One region of the Brevibacillus sp. TJ4 genome, then DNA from elsewhere that is predicted to be linked to it. Evidence: a T-box and tRNA genes for the amino acid it is inferred to sense, from the RefSeq annotation. Region 1 holds a T-box; the other regions hold tRNA genes.
What was found. The T-box of region 1 lies ahead of pheS (phenylalanine--tRNA ligase subunit alpha). A T-box ahead of a tRNA ligase gene usually reads a tRNA of that ligase, here a tRNA-Phe.
Positions count from the first base shown of each region.

Region 1 (3,250 bases):
AAGGTGCGCACCTGGTCGAAGAGGCGTTCAACAGCGGAGCCAAAGTGGTGACGGTGCTGTACGATCCGCAGCGCGCTATCGATCCGGCTTGCCAGCGCGCCATGGCCGAACACGAGGGTGGGCTGCAAATCCTGACGGCATCGGAGGCTGTGCTCGCCAAGCTCTCCGAGACGAAGTCACCGCAAGGCATCGTGGCTGAGGTAAAGCGAAGAGACGGTGACTGGGACTCCTGGCTGACCCAGCGTCTTGCCGAAGGGGACCAGCTGCTTTTGCTGCTGCTCGATGAAATCCAGGACCCGGGAAACCTCGGAACAATCCTCAGGACTGCCGAGGCGGCGGGAGTAGACGCTGTTGTTTTGGGCAAAGGCAGCGTCGACTTGTACAACGGAAAAGTGATTCGTTCCACGATGGGAGCCATATTCCGACTGCCTATTTTCTCCATGTCACTGCCGGAATTGGCCGACCAGTGGAAGTCGCTGGGGGGAAAACTGCTCGTCACTGCCATCAGCGAAGGCAGCTCTCCCTATGATATGGCTACCTATTCAGGCAAGACGGCCATCGTCATCGGCAACGAGGGCAGAGGCGTATCCAAAGCAATGATGGATCGTGCTGACGAAAAGCTGTACATCCCGATCTACGGTCGCGCAGAGTCGCTCAATGCAGCAGTTGCGGCTGGCATATTGATCTATGAAGCGCGGAGAAAGCAGACAGACCGGACGATCTAGTCGAGCTGCGGACTTTCCATTCCCGTCTTTTGCTTGTACTCTTCGCGAGCGATTTGCCACTGGTCCTGTGCCATTCGCAAAATACCGCTTTCAATCGTCTGGTTGCGAAATGACAGTGCCTTGCCGAAATAGCGGATGGCCTGATCGAATTCACCCAGACGGCGGTACAGTTCGCCAAGCAGGTACATCAGTCTGACTTCCGACATTTCCTTGTCCGTGCGCATGTAATCCGAATGTATGTAGGACTCTTCGTATTCCGCAGCAGCCATGCGGATAAAGCGGATTTCTTCGGCTTCGTTCGCTTCGAAGCGGTAGAGCCAGGCGAGTCGCAGGTACAGCCCTGCTTTGACGGAATGAGGCTGATTCGTCAACTCCGCGGCGAAGATGGCCAGCTTGTAGCTGACGATCGCCTCGATCCGTTGGCGGACTGATCCGAATTCTTTGGGCGTCCACTTGGCTGTTATTTTCTGCTGGACTTCCTGCGCCTGTGAAAGAGTCAATGTTTTCTGAAACTGGTCGTTAAAGGCAAAGCCGCATTGGGGACATACACTGACAGAGTAGAGAATCGGATTGAGTGCCTGTTCCTTGAAATGGGTACAGAAGTCGCTGTCGCGGTGTGCCACTGTCAAACTGCCGCTGCGGATTCGCTTGGTCGTAAAAGGCGTTTCGCAATGGGGGCATGTGACGGTTTTATCGTACAGCGCGGATGCTTTTTCAATCATTCGAAAAATCCCCTTTCTGGATGTCGGTTCGATGTACTGCGATGGGACACATATTTGCGGGAGAAGAATTGAAAGTTGATTCTGGTTGCGCTATAATCGGTTCTAATTATAACGTAAAGCGATGACGGAGACTAGTAAGCAGGAACTACGGCTTTTCAGGGAGAAGATGCCACAGACTGAAAGCATCTTCAAGCACAGTAGCTGCCGAATTCACTCCTGAGCAGCACTCTGAACCGTTCTGTTTGGACGCAGTAGGAGCAGCCGGGTCATTCCCGTTACCAATGTCTGAAGTGAGGCAAGAAATCCGTTTTTTTGCCTAACAAGGGTGGTACCGCGAGAAAAAGTAACTCGTCCCTTCTGGGGCGGGTTTTTCTTTTTTTTAAGGCAAGACAATCACCAAAAAGGAGCGATTCAGCGTGCAAACAAGGTTGCAAGAAATGAAGAATGCGGCACTCGGCCAAATGGACCAGGTGACGGATTCGGCACAACTCCAGGACTTGCGCGTCAAGTACCTGGGCAAAAAAGGGGAGTTGACCGAGCTTTTGCGGGGAATGGGCAGCCTCTCGCCGGAAGAGCGTCCACTTGTCGGACAACTCGTAAACGAGGTGCGGGAAGCGCTGGAAAAAGCGTTTGCCAGTAAACAACAAGACCTCGAACAAGCTGTCTTGAACGCCAAGCTGGCGTCGCAGACGATCGATGTCACCCTGCCAGGCAGACCGGTGCCGGCCGGGACGATGCATCCGCTCTCGCGCATCATCGAGGAGATCGAAGACATCTTCATCGGGATGGGCTTTGAGATTGCCGAAGGGCCTGAGGTGGAACTCGATCACTTCAACTTTGAAATGCTCAATCTGCCGAAGGATCATCCGGCACGCGACATGCAAGACTCCTTTTACATCACGGATGAAATTTTGCTGCGCACCCACACGTCTCCTGTACAGGCGCGCACCATGCTGAAAAAGGAAGGCAAGACGCCTGTGAAAATCATCTGCCCGGGGAAAGTATACCGCCGCGATGACGACGACGCTACACACTCCCACCAATTTACCCAGATTGAAGGGCTGGTCGTCGCAAAAGGAATCGGCATGAGCGACCTGAAAGGCACCTTGCTCACCTTCGCCCGGAAAATGTTCGGACCCAACCAGCAAGTAAGGCTGCGCCCCAGCTTCTTCCCGTTCACCGAACCGAGCGCCGAGGTTGACCTGCAGTGCTTCAAGTGCGGCGGTGAAGGATGCCGCGTCTGCAAGCAGACGGGCTGGATCGAAATTCTCGGCTCCGGAATGGTCCATCCGCGCGTGCTGGAAATGGCTGGCTACGATCCGCAGGAAGTCAGCGGTTTTGCCTTTGGCATGGGTGTAGAACGGATTGCCATGCTGAAATACGGGGTGGAGGACATCCGCCATTTTTATACCAATGACGTTCGTTTCCTGCGTCAGTTCAACCGAGCGTAAGAGAGGAGAGCGAAGATGAAAGTATCGTACCAATGGTTATCAGAATATGTCGATCTGCATGACGTCACGCCCCAGGAGCTGGCGGAAAAGCTGACTGCAAGCGGCGTCGAGGTAGACGCGGTGGAGTCGCGCAACGCCGGAGTATCCGGTGCGGTGATCGGTTATGTAAAAGAACGCAGCAAACACCCGGACGCGGACCGCTTGAATGTCTGCATCGTCGATGTCGGGCAGGAAGAGGATTTGCAAATCGTCTGTGGAGCGGCGAATGTGGCCCAAGGGCAAAAAGTGGTCGTCGCGCTGCCTGGCGCCCATCTGCCTGGCGGTTTGAAAATCAAGCGTTCCAAGCTGCGCG
Region 1 covers NZ_CP185865.1:3,109,563-3,112,812, reverse strand. The annotation lists gene ACAF76_RS15305 (TrmH family RNA methyltransferase) at 1-725, shown strand, start outside; gene ACAF76_RS15300 (DUF2225 domain-containing protein) at 722-1,447, opposite strand; T-box leader at 1,560-1,806, shown strand; gene pheS (phenylalanine--tRNA ligase subunit alpha) at 1,864-2,898, shown strand; gene pheT (phenylalanine--tRNA ligase subunit beta) at 2,914-3,250, shown strand, end outside.

Region 2 (3,250 bases), 700 kb from region 1:
AGACCCCATGGAGCTTTACTGTAGCCTGGTATTGGAACTTTGTGCATCATGTACAGGATAGGTGGGAAGCTTTGAAGCAGGGGCGCCAGCCTCTGTGGAGCTGTCGGTGGGATACCACCCTTGATGTACGGAGTTTCTAACTCGTCGCCCTTATCGGGCGAGAGGACCATGCCAGGTGGGCAGTTTGACTGGGGCGGTCGCCTCCCAAAAGGTAACGGAGGCGCCCAAAGGTTCCCTCAGAATGGTCGGAAATCATTCGTAGAGTGTAAAGGCAGAAGGGAGCTTGACTGCGAGACCTACAAGTCGAGCAGGGACGAAAGTCGGGCTTAGTGATCCGGTGGTTCCGCATGGAAGGGCCATCGCTCAACGGATAAAAGCTACCCTGGGGATAACAGGCTTATCTCCCCCAAGAGTCCACATCGACGGGGAGGTTTGGCACCTCGATGTCGGCTCATCGCATCCTGGGGCTGAAGTAGGTCCCAAGGGTTGGGCTGTTCGCCCATTAAAGCGGTACGCGAGCTGGGTTCAGAACGTCGTGAGACAGTTCGGTCCCTATCTGTCGCGGGCGCAGGAAGTTTGAGGAGAGCTGTCCTTAGTACGAGAGGACCGGGATGGACGCACCGCTGGTGCACCAGTTGTCACGCCAGTGGCACAGCTGGGTAGCTATGTGCGGAAGGGATAAGCGCTGAAAGCATCTAAGCGTGAAGCCCCCTCCAAGATGAGACTTCCCACAGCGCAAGCTGGTAAGACCCCTCAAAGACGATGAGGTTGATAGGTTCGGTGTGGAAGCGCGGCAACGCGTGGAGCTGACGAATACTAATCGGTCGAGGACTTATCCACACACAATCCACGGCATGCATGCAGATCCAGTTTTGAAGGAATAATCCTTCTTTGTTCCTCGGTAGCTCAGTTGGTAGAGCAATCGGCTGTTAACCGATCGGTCGGCGGTTCGAGTCCGTCCCGAGGAGCCATAAATACGGAGAGTTACCCAAGAGGCCGAAGGGGACGGTTTGCTAAACCGTTAGTATGCGCAAGCGTAGCGAGGGTTCGAATCCCTCACTCTCCGCCATTTGTTTTACCTTTCACGTAATGAAATAACAGATGTGGCGGTGTAGCTCAGCTGGTTAGAGCGTTCGGTTCATACCCGAAAGGTCGGGGGTTCGATTCCCTCCGCCGCTACCAAAACCCTGCGGTCGTGGTGGAATTGGCAGACACACCATCTTGAGGGGGTGGCGGGGCGACCCGTGCGAGTTCGAGTCTCGCCGACCGCACCATTTACTATTCATATGGCCCGTTGGTGAAGCGGTTTAACACAGCAGCCTTTCACGCTGTCATACAGGGGTTCGAATCCCCTACGGGTCACCAAAAACATAAATGATTGCAGTCAGTTTTGGATACCCTACAATGGAGAATACCTATGTGGGAGAGTCCTTTGTAGGGAGCATGGAGGCTTAGCTCAGCTGGGAGAGCATCTGCCTTACAAGCAGAGGGTCGGCGGTTCGATCCCGTCAGCCTCCACCACTTTCTTGTACGCACTAGGATTGCGGCGAGAATGGTTCAGATTCATATTGTCGCGGGATGGAGCAGCTCGGTAGCTCGTCGGGCTCATAACCCGAAGGTCGCAGGTTCAAATCCTGCTCCCGCAACCAATACTCTTTCCGTACTACGTCGGAAAGGAAAGGTAGTACCCGCAGGGTGCAACCAATAATTCTTCTTGTACACTGTAGGCACTTTTCTTTTGCCAAGTATACATACTCGTACATAAGAAAAGATGATGCTGTACACACTGGAGCTGTGGTGAAGTTGGAGTTCACGCCGGTCTGTCACACCGGAGGTCGCGGGTTCGAGTCCCGTCAGCTCCGCCATTTCTTTTTTGGCGGTCGTCATAACAATTGAGGCTCGGTAGCTCAGTCGGTAGAGCAGAGGACTGAAAATCCTCGTGTCGGCGGTTCGATTCCGTCCCGAGCCACCATTTGAATAATTTGTGCCGGTGTAGCTCAATTGGTAGAGCACCTGACTTGTAATCAGGGGGTTGTGGGTTCGATTCCTATCGCCGGCACCATTTTTTGGGGTATAGCCAAGCGGTAAGGCAACGGACTTTGACTCCGTCATTCCTAGGTTCGAATCCTAGTACCCCAGCCATTTTCACGAGCCATTAGCTCAGTTGGTAGAGCATCTGACTTTTAATCAGAGGGTCGAAGGTTCGAGTCCTTCATGGCTCACCAGTTTTTATCTACGTTTGACGATTGACGAATTGACAGCATACATGCGGGTGTGGCGGAATGGCAGACGCACCAGATTTAGGTTCTGGCGGGCAACCGTGGGGGTTCAAGTCCCTTCACCCGCACCATCTGCTTTAAACCTTGAGAGATCAAGGCTTTTTTTATTTTATCGGAAAAATATCCAGATACGCGAAGAGAGAATGTACGGATGGAACTGGGCATTCTTTTTTACAAGCAAGAGACTACTACTCCTGCAATGAGTGAAATATGCCGGGAAACTCAAGCACAGGATCATTTGCGATTTCGTAGACAGTTGTTTCCCCGGTACTATACCCGTAGAATGTGACCAAATTCCCCGAAAGATATATCAGTTCGACCAGTTCACCACGATCCTCCAGTTCGATATAATACTTCCCCCCCGTTACAGAACGAGTAGACTTGTTCATGTCTGATTCATACTTCCTTTGACGCAGCTCCAGTTTGGCCAAATCGTCGAGGATGATGTCGATGGTGCTAGGGTCCGTGATCGAGACTTCTCTTCGATTGCTTCGAGTGTGAATGGAGTCTATTTTGTTTTTATCGAACGCGATCGTTTCATTCAAATGACCGAACCTGCAACCCGGGGAAATACACCAGGTCGCTGACTGCATAGATGCTGAGTATGATACAGGCAGCGAGTATTTTTTTGCCATATGAAAACCTTCCTAACCTTTTTGTGATGCTTTCCCAAAAAGAAGTAGACCTTTCCTTGTGAGCCCGAAAGCAAGGAGGTCTACAATGACAGTTTGCTTCGCTCCTTGTGGGAGCCTCTTTTGTACTGGCCGCAAGTGCAGCTAAAAACACCTGCAGTCATGTACAGTGTAAGCAAGAGACGTTGCTGATATGACTGATATTACCATATTTTTACACAAAAGAAACTTTTTCAGTGGAAAAACAATGCTTCATAACTGGTTTTGCGCAAGACAGCAAGTAGCAGCTAGGGAAGAACAAGATTTTCTCCATAAACACAAAGAAAAACTTGACCATTC
Region 2 covers NZ_CP185865.1:3,809,202-3,812,451, reverse strand. The annotation lists rRNA gene ACAF76_RS18750 (23S ribosomal RNA) at 1-840, shown strand, start outside; tRNA gene ACAF76_RS18745 (tRNA-Asn) at 896-971, shown strand; tRNA gene ACAF76_RS18740 (tRNA-Ser) at 979-1,069, shown strand; tRNA gene ACAF76_RS18735 (tRNA-Met) at 1,106-1,182, shown strand; tRNA gene ACAF76_RS18730 (tRNA-Leu) at 1,190-1,274, shown strand; tRNA gene ACAF76_RS18725 (tRNA-Glu) at 1,289-1,365, shown strand; tRNA gene ACAF76_RS18720 (tRNA-Val) at 1,446-1,521, shown strand; tRNA gene ACAF76_RS18715 (tRNA-Met) at 1,573-1,649, shown strand; tRNA gene ACAF76_RS18710 (tRNA-Asp) at 1,789-1,865, shown strand; tRNA gene ACAF76_RS18705 (tRNA-Phe) at 1,897-1,972, shown strand; tRNA gene ACAF76_RS18700 (tRNA-Thr) at 1,987-2,062, shown strand; tRNA gene ACAF76_RS18695 (tRNA-Gln) at 2,068-2,142, shown strand; tRNA gene ACAF76_RS18690 (tRNA-Lys) at 2,150-2,225, shown strand; tRNA gene ACAF76_RS18685 (tRNA-Leu) at 2,269-2,350, shown strand; gene ACAF76_RS18680 (hypothetical protein) at 2,468-2,824, opposite strand.
Region 2: it encodes a tRNA-Phe, which carries the amino acid that the T-box ahead of pheS (phenylalanine--tRNA ligase subunit alpha) is inferred to sense. The anticodon was not compared.

Region 3 (3,250 bases), 390 kb from region 1:
AAGTCGAGCAGGGACGAAAGTCGGGCTTAGTGATCCGGTGGTTCCGCATGGAAGGGCCATCGCTCAACGGATAAAAGCTACCCTGGGGATAACAGGCTTATCTCCCCCAAGAGTCCACATCGACGGGGAGGTTTGGCACCTCGATGTCGGCTCATCGCATCCTGGGGCTGAAGTAGGTCCCAAGGGTTGGGCTGTTCGCCCATTAAAGCGGTACGCGAGCTGGGTTCAGAACGTCGTGAGACAGTTCGGTCCCTATCTGTCGCGGGCGCAGGAAGTTTGAGGAGAGCTGTCCTTAGTACGAGAGGACCGGGATGGACGCACCGCTGGTGCACCAGTTGTCACGCCAGTGGCACAGCTGGGTAGCTATGTGCGGAAGGGATAAGCGCTGAAAGCATCTAAGCGTGAAGCCCCCTCCAAGATGAGACTTCCCACAGCGCAAGCTGGTAAGACCCCTCAAAGACGATGAGGTTGATAGGTTCGGTGTGGAAGCGCGGCAACGCGTGGAGCTGACGAATACTAATCGGTCGAGGACTTATCCACACACAATCTACAGCATGCATGCAGATCCAGTTTTGAAGGAATAATCCTTCCTTGTTCCTCGGTAGCTCAGTTGGTAGAGCAATCGGCTGTTAACCGATCGGTCGGCGGTTCGAGTCCGTCCCGAGGAGCCATAGTTATGGATGGATGTCCGAGAGGCCGAAGGAGCACGATTGGAAATCGTGTAGACGGGGATAACTCGTCTCGTGGGTTCAAATCCCACTCCATCCGCCATATGGCCCGTTGGTGAAGCGGTTTAACACAGCAGCCTTTCACGCTGTCATACAGGGGTTCGAATCCCCTACGGGTCACCATACCTCCCCACAAAGCGAGTGGAAAGTTCCTTTGTGGGGATTCCCAACCACATTCTGTTTGGGAGGCTTAGCTCAGCTGGGAGAGCATCTGCCTTACAAGCAGAGGGTCGGCGGTTCGATCCCGTCAGCCTCCACCATATCCTTGTACACGAACGAGTGCACTGGGAAGTGGATCATATCGTCGCGGGATGGAGCAGCTCGGTAGCTCGTCGGGCTCATAACCCGAAGGTCGCAGGTTCAAATCCTGCTCCCGCAACCAATACTCTTTCTGTACTACGTCGATTAGGCATCATTGTTCAGAAAGGAAGGTAGTACCCGCAGGGTGCAACCAATACTCTTTCTGTACTGCGTCGTGCAGATGCACTGTTGTCTTAATAGCGAAATTTCCAAAAACATCTGGAGCTGTGGTGAAGTTGGAGTTCACGCCGGTCTGTCACACCGGAGGTCGCGGGTTCGAGTCCCGTCAGCTCCGCCATTTCTTTTCTGCAATGGCGGTATTTATATGAGGCTCGGTAGCTCAGTCGGTAGAGCAGAGGACTGAAAATCCTCGTGTCGGCGGTTCGATTCCGTCCCGAGCCACCATGTACAGGGGCATAGTTTAACGGTAGAACGAAGGTCTCCAAAACCTTTGGTGTGGGTTCGATTCCTACTGCCCCTGCCACTTTTGGATAGGCATTTACCATGGCGGTCGTGGCGAAGTGGTTAACGCACCGGATTGTGGCTCCGGCATTCGTGGGTTCAAGTCCCATCGATCGCCCCATTATTAACTCTATTGGGGCATAGCCAAGCGGTAAGGCAACGGACTTTGACTCCGTCATGCCTAGGTTCGAATCCTAGTGCCCCAGCCATTTATGCGGACGTAGCTCAATTGGTAGAGCGTCGCCTTGCCAAGGCGAAGGTCGCGGGTTCGAGACCCGTCGTCCGCTCCATAAGTATTCACAGGGTCTCTCACCCGTACCGGGTTTACCCTGAAGTGAATAAGCGGGTAAGTGCACGGGTACTTCTGATCTGGCTTTTCCAAGAGGGATCTCGAGGAAGAGACGCCAGCGAAGCGAGACCCGTCGTCCGCTCCATCTTTTACATGTATCTATGGAGGCATAGCCAAGGGGTAAGGCACGGGTCTGCAAAACCCTTATCCCCGGTTCGAATCCGGGTGCCTCCTCCATCTGAATAGGCCGGTATGGCGGAATTGGCAGACGCGCGCGACTCAAAATCGTGAGGGAAACCGTGGGGGTTCAAGTCCCTCTACCGGCACCATATTAACAACAAACAGTCCATTAGATAGAATTCTAATGGGCTTTTTTTATTTTTTTATATCTTCATTCATTGTATTGGCTGAATAAATATTGGAACTGTACTCCAAGTGAGCCGGTCTGGTGATATTGTCATTTCGCCCATACGCTACAACAATGCGGACCTGTTCCTTGCAAATGCCGCGCCTACGTTTCTCCTTCCTTTCGTCCTCTTCTCTACGACCACGTTTACGAGCATCACGGTGTGGAATCCCGCCCTTGCGACCTTTCTCCGATCCAAGAAGTGTGTTTCATCGCTTACGATGATTTCGTTAAGCTGACTATTTCCAAGCGAAAATAAAAACCAATTTGTTAATAAAATGATTCAATTTCCGTATTAACTAATGTGAGGCTCATACAACCACAGCAAATTGCGCAATTTGTCTTGTTAGTTGCATCTTAGCAAGTGAGGGGAGGGGAAATAGTTGGAGGTTTCTAATGTGAATACAGGAATCAGCCACAGCAATATTCGTGATCTTCAAAAAGGGATCATGTCAGAAGAAAAATTTACAGCGATCTACGATGCGTACTATAGCCGTGTCTACAAATATATTTGCTACCGTATCAATAACCACTATGATGCGGAAGAGATTTGCAGTCATGTATTTGAAGTAGTGATTTCAAAATACAACAGCTACTCGCCACAAAAGTCCAATTTTGAAGTTTGGTTGTTTGCGATTGTTAGAAACGCTGTAACTGATTACTTCCGCTCACAGAAAAAAAGGGCCACCTTTTCTCTGGACTCCATTCTGGACGTGATTTTACCAAGGTCAACTCCAGAAGAAGTTGTCATCCTTGATGACAGCAACGAAATCTTGTACAAGGCTCTGGCAAAGCTAAGCGATAAGGAACGCAATATTATTGGCATGAAGTATGCGGCGGGGTTGAAAAACGCGGAAATTGCTGACCTGCTCGGAGTCAGCGGTTCAAATATCGGTGTAGTCCTTTACAGATGTCTAAAGAAGCTGCAACAGGAACTGGAAAAAGGAGGGTTTCAATATGAAAAATAGGAAGAATGTAGATGAATTTTCCGACCTAACCAACTTGCTTGCCAATTTGGAGCTTACTGACAAAGCCTCCAAAGAGCGAATCTACCATCGTCTCCTG
Region 3 covers NZ_CP185865.1:3,499,588-3,502,837, reverse strand. The annotation lists rRNA gene ACAF76_RS17160 (23S ribosomal RNA) at 1-540, shown strand, start outside; tRNA gene ACAF76_RS17155 (tRNA-Asn) at 596-671, shown strand; tRNA gene ACAF76_RS17150 (tRNA-Ser) at 679-771, shown strand; tRNA gene ACAF76_RS17145 (tRNA-Glu) at 775-851, shown strand; tRNA gene ACAF76_RS17140 (tRNA-Val) at 913-988, shown strand; tRNA gene ACAF76_RS17135 (tRNA-Met) at 1,034-1,110, shown strand; tRNA gene ACAF76_RS17130 (tRNA-Asp) at 1,250-1,326, shown strand; tRNA gene ACAF76_RS17125 (tRNA-Phe) at 1,358-1,433, shown strand; tRNA gene ACAF76_RS17120 (tRNA-Trp) at 1,439-1,512, shown strand; tRNA gene ACAF76_RS17115 (tRNA-His) at 1,536-1,611, shown strand; tRNA gene ACAF76_RS17110 (tRNA-Gln) at 1,625-1,699, shown strand; tRNA gene ACAF76_RS17105 (tRNA-Gly) at 1,705-1,780, shown strand; tRNA gene ACAF76_RS17100 (tRNA-Cys) at 1,943-2,016, shown strand; tRNA gene ACAF76_RS17095 (tRNA-Leu) at 2,026-2,108, shown strand; gene ACAF76_RS17090 (sigma-70 family RNA polymerase sigma factor) at 2,584-3,153, shown strand; gene ACAF76_RS17085 (hypothetical protein) at 3,143-3,250, shown strand, end outside.
Region 3: it encodes a tRNA-Phe, which carries the amino acid that the T-box ahead of pheS (phenylalanine--tRNA ligase subunit alpha) is inferred to sense. The anticodon was not compared.